Regions from separate parts of the Clostridium sp. C1 genome, predicted to be linked through region 2. Evidence: a T-box and tRNA genes for the amino acid it is inferred to sense, from the RefSeq annotation. Region 2 holds a T-box; the other holds one or more tRNA genes.
The links. A T-box is a leader RNA that pairs with one kind of tRNA and senses whether it is charged. The one in region 2 lies ahead of trpS (tryptophan--tRNA ligase), so its partner is inferred to be a tRNA-Trp.
Positions count from the first base shown of each region.

Region 1 (2,409 bases), 500 kb from region 2:
GTTATTAATTGTTGTATAACTTCTTCAACAGAAGTGTGAATACCATGAGGAAAACCAGCATGTGCCATGATTTTTCCATCATTCCACCAAGTTGTTAAAAGTGTGGCATCGTGTTGAGTTGCCCTGCGAATAAGAATATCTTTGTTGCTTATTTGCATTATTGATTGTCCTCAAAGCGTTTCATTAATTCTTGTGCCTGTGCGTATTGATGATAAGGAACATAAAAATGATAGTTTTCAAGATATGGTCCGACTTTTAATGATAAGCCACTTCCCATTTCCTGAATACATTCATAAACAATATGATGTTGTTCCAGTGTTTCTTTAATTGCTTCACACCAGATAGCTGATTGAGTGATTAAAAAACAATAATCATCATCATGAACTTCTCTCAAGGCAGTTGAGTAGCAATAAGGGCATTTTTCTTGATTGGTTAGATGATAACAATTTTCACAATAGTTCATAAATCTATATCTCCTTTTCATCATTATAACATACATATAGAAAATAAAAAAAATCATCTTTGCTAAAAAAGATGATCAATCCTATTTATTTTTTTCTTCTTCTATTTTTTCTTGATGATAAAAGTCCTTCTGTTTTTTCCCTATAATTCATAAAAGAACCTAAATCATAAACATCATAACCTTGTTTCATAAGTTTTCTACATGCTTTTTCACTAAAAACTTTATTGACAGCATAAAAATAATATTTCATGTTTTGATCTGGGTAAGTTTCTTTAAACTTATCTAATAAACGAAATGGAAAACATTGAGCATCAGCAATATGTAAATCATCATAATCTTTAATCTCATCTAAACATATAATTGTGATTTGTTCAGGATGTTTTAAATAACGACGATAACCTTCATTAATATCTAAACTTTTAATTATTTCTTTCTTTTTAAAACCAAACATTTTATTTCCTCCAATACTTATCTATAATATCACTATTTCTTTCTTTTTTCTATTGCTTTTCTATATTTTATGTGTTATTATAACCAAGCAGTAACAATTGGCCTGTTGGAGAAACGGTTAACTCACATGCCTTTCACGCATGCATTCACGGGTTCGAATCCCGTACAGGTCACCAAATAGGGGTGTGGTTCAATGGTAGAGCATCGGTCTCCAAAACCGTGGACGCGGGTTCGATTCCTGCCACCCCTGCCATTCAAAAGTGAGTCGAGGCATCGACTTTTTTTCTTTATATCGTTTGCAGGGGAACCTGCTTTTTTTATTTTATGATATATTTTTTCTTTAATTTCTTATCCAATACTATATAAACAATAGAAGATATTATTAAACCTATAATTAATGATAAAATCCATAAAGAAGTCCAATTTCTATAAAGACAATAAAACATAACTTCCATGAAAAAGAGAAGAACACAAAAGAAATAGTTTAAATTTTTTGTATCTTCTTTCCAATATTTTTCTTTATCAATTGGATTTAATGTTTCATAAAATTCATATCCATTATCCCATTCTCTTACTATTTGAAGATGTGAATTTTTGATTTTATTTGTGAAAAACCAAAAGATAAAATAGATTAGATGAACACTAATGATGACAAAAATAATATTTTCCATATTGATTCTCCTTTATAAAAATACAATAATGTATTATAGGCTACATTATTATATAATGAAGTCAGTTCCATAACAAGAATATGTCGTTTAAATAATCTAAGATAAAATGTGAGTTAATGATTTGAAGGAGGTAGTATTCCATGACGACTAAAGGATTTGGATATTGTGCTTTAGCTTGTGATTACTGTCAAGATAATCAGGAGTGCGTGGGCTGTAAACAAGGTGGGTGTCCAGAAAAGGAAACATGTAAGAATTATCAATGTTGTACAACTCAAAATTATCAATATTGTTTTGAATGCCCTGATTTTCCATGTGAGGATAGTCTTTTACATAAGTTAAGAATCAGAACATTCTGTCGTTATATTCAACAATATGGGGAAGATGAACTTGCAAGAAAACTAAAAGAAAATAGTGATAAAGGAATCCAATATCACTATAAAAATCAACATGTTGGTGATTATGATGCATTTGATACAGAAGAAGAAATTATTCAGTTTATTCAAAGTGGGATTAAATAATGAATAATTCCATATTATTTTTTGAAAAGTTTTTGAATAAGATTCCAACCTAGTGAATCTTTTTTCTTTGGTTCACTTTTTTGACAATAGCTTAAAAATGACTTGCGTGGATTATCAAGATGATATTGTTTTGCCCAATCTTTAAAATGAAGATTGATATAATTATTTAAAACAACGGAATCTCTTTTATCATGATAAAGTGTCACTAAGTGAAGGGGATCATTGATAAGAATATGGTTGTTCATAAAATAATCAAACATATCACAAACCAGATTATTATTAAGAATAGAAAATGAATAGGTTGTCT
Region 1 covers NZ_CP073631.1:1,101,234-1,103,642, reverse strand. The annotation lists gene KEC48_RS06055 (GNAT family protein) at 1-158, opposite strand, end outside; gene KEC48_RS06050 (hypothetical protein) at 158-463, opposite strand; gene KEC48_RS06045 (hypothetical protein) at 549-914, opposite strand; tRNA gene KEC48_RS06040 (tRNA-Glu) at 1,014-1,089, shown strand; tRNA gene KEC48_RS06035 (tRNA-Trp) at 1,093-1,166, shown strand; gene KEC48_RS06030 (hypothetical protein) at 1,231-1,584, opposite strand; gene KEC48_RS06025 (DUF3795 domain-containing protein) at 1,725-2,102, shown strand; gene KEC48_RS06020 (hypothetical protein) at 2,117-2,362, opposite strand; gene KEC48_RS06015 (MerR family transcriptional regulator) at 2,382-2,409, opposite strand, start outside.
Region 1: it encodes a tRNA-Trp, which carries the amino acid that the T-box ahead of trpS (tryptophan--tRNA ligase) is inferred to sense. The anticodon was not compared.

Region 2 (2,409 bases):
AATCGTTCTTTTTCCAACAAAACCATCCGCAACAATCTCTTGAATTTCTTGTTGAATCATAGATAATGATTGATGTTCTTTAACCTCATTATCTGAATTGGCAATAACACCTTCTTTTGATTCATCAAAATACATCATGGTTGTAAAATCATTTTGTTCATTAGCATCTGATAAAACTTGTGGAAATTGTGGATTATCCACAATGTTTTCCATTTCTAAAACACTGGCAAATGAATCTAAAATCTGAAAATCATTATCAATTTGTTGTTGGAGAATACTCATATCTTTATCAATCTCATCTTCGATTTGATGCACTTTATTATCTTCTACAATATTATTTAAATGAATACGTAAAGATACGGATACACAAAGAAGACTCACAGCAATAACAAAAACAACAATCATCATTTTTCTAATTCTTCTTTCAAATACATCTTTCATCATTGTTAGTCCTCCTTGCTTATATTCCATCATATTATACCACTTTTAAAAAAACTATAAAATAAAAATCGTTTCTATATAGAAACGACTTCAAACTATTCACAACCATCTTTACATTGATGATCTTGATAATACTGTTCTTTAATATCCGTAAATTGAGGACAGAAATCACTATTACTGCATTCCTGTAAACGACGCAACTCACGAGGAATAAAAGCACGAATTTCTTCAGCATTATAACCCACTTGAAAACGTCTTTCATCAATGATAATAGGTCTTTTCAGTATAGATGGATTCTTTTGAATAAAATGAATCAATTCGTTAATAGACATCTCATCTATATCTATTTTATTTTCTTTAATAATCTTAGATCTTTTAGATATAATATCATCTGTTCCATTTTCACTTCTTTCTAGAAGTTCTTTTAACTCAGTTTCACGTAGTAATGTAGAAAAAATATTCTTTTCTACATAAGGAATCTGATGTTCTTTTAACCATGCTTTGACCTTACGACATGAAGCACAACTTGGTGCAGTATAAATTCGAATCATTACATCATCTCCTTGCTTCATCATTATACATCATTTTTATCAATTATGAAATTATTTTTTATGATTCTATTGATTTTACATCTTGACCGTTCTATAATAACCTTACAGCAATGAAGGAATGGAGTAGTTATCACTTCATGTTTTAGAAAGTCTGTGGTTGATGAAAACAGTCCATGAACGATAATGAATTGGGATTCTGGAGCTAAAAATGGCATCAGTCATTTTTCGTTTGTTGCGTTAAGACAAGAGTGCATATCGGTAGATATGAATAAAGGTGGTACCGCGTTATAACGTCCTTTTTAAAGGACGCTTTTTTTATGAGAAAGGAAGGTTTATATATGAAAAGAATGTTAAGTGGAATTAAACCAACAGGTCGTGTGACTTTAGGCAATTATATTGGTGCTATTAAACCATTTGTGTCTTATCAGGATGAATATGAAATGTATATTTTTATTGCGAATCTTCATTCAATGACAATTTATCAAAAACCAGCTGACTTACGTCAAAATACAAGAGATTTAATTGCATTATATATTGCTGCTGGATTAGACCCAGAAAAAGTGACTTTATTTTTACAATCCGATGTTTTAGAACATGCTCAACTAGGATGGTATTTAGGTTGTATGGTTTCTATGGGTGAACTTTCTCGTATGACTCAATACAAAGATAAAAAAGCAAAAAACGAAGTCATTGGTGCAGGTATTTTTAACTATCCTTCATTAATGAACGCAGATATTTTAATGTATGATCCAGATTATGTTCCTGTTGGTGAAGATCAAAAACAACATGTAGAATTATGTCGTGATATTGCAGAAAGATTTAATTCACGTTATAGTGAAACATTTAAAATTCCTGAACCTTTAGTCACAAAAGTGGGTGGACGTATCATGGATTTACAAAATCCAACAAAGAAGATGTCAAAGTCTGATGAGATTGGAAAGGGAACAATTTATATCTTGGATGATATTCAAGTTTCTAAAAAGAAAATCAAATCAGCTGTAACGGACAGTGATGGACATATTCACTATGATCCTGAAAATAAACCTGGTATTTCTAATTTACTAGAAATCTATTCCATCCTTGTAAATCGTTCTATTGCTGATTTAGAAAAACAGTATGATGGAAAAGGTTATGGCGAATTTAAAAATGATTTAGCTGAAGTCTTAGGTGAAGAACTTGAAAAGATTCAGACACGTTATCATGAAATCATGAGTGGTTCTTATTTAGATGATGTCTTAGAAAAAGGCGCTCAAAAAGCCAGAATCATTGCCAGAAAGAAATTGGCAAAGGTTGAACGAAAAATTGGTATTACAATTAGAAAAAGATAAAAAGCAAACTTCGGTTTGCTTTTTTCATTCCTTTTGTACTAATTCTTTATATAACAGTTCATGTAAAGACGTATATCCTTTTTCAATCT
Region 2 covers NZ_CP073631.1:1,603,398-1,605,806, forward strand. The annotation lists gene KEC48_RS08710 (EAL domain-containing protein) at 1-444, opposite strand, end outside; gene spx (transcriptional regulator Spx) at 537-992, opposite strand; T-box leader at 1,094-1,293, shown strand; gene trpS (tryptophan--tRNA ligase) at 1,331-2,320, shown strand; gene KEC48_RS08725 (hypothetical protein) at 2,345-2,409, opposite strand, start outside.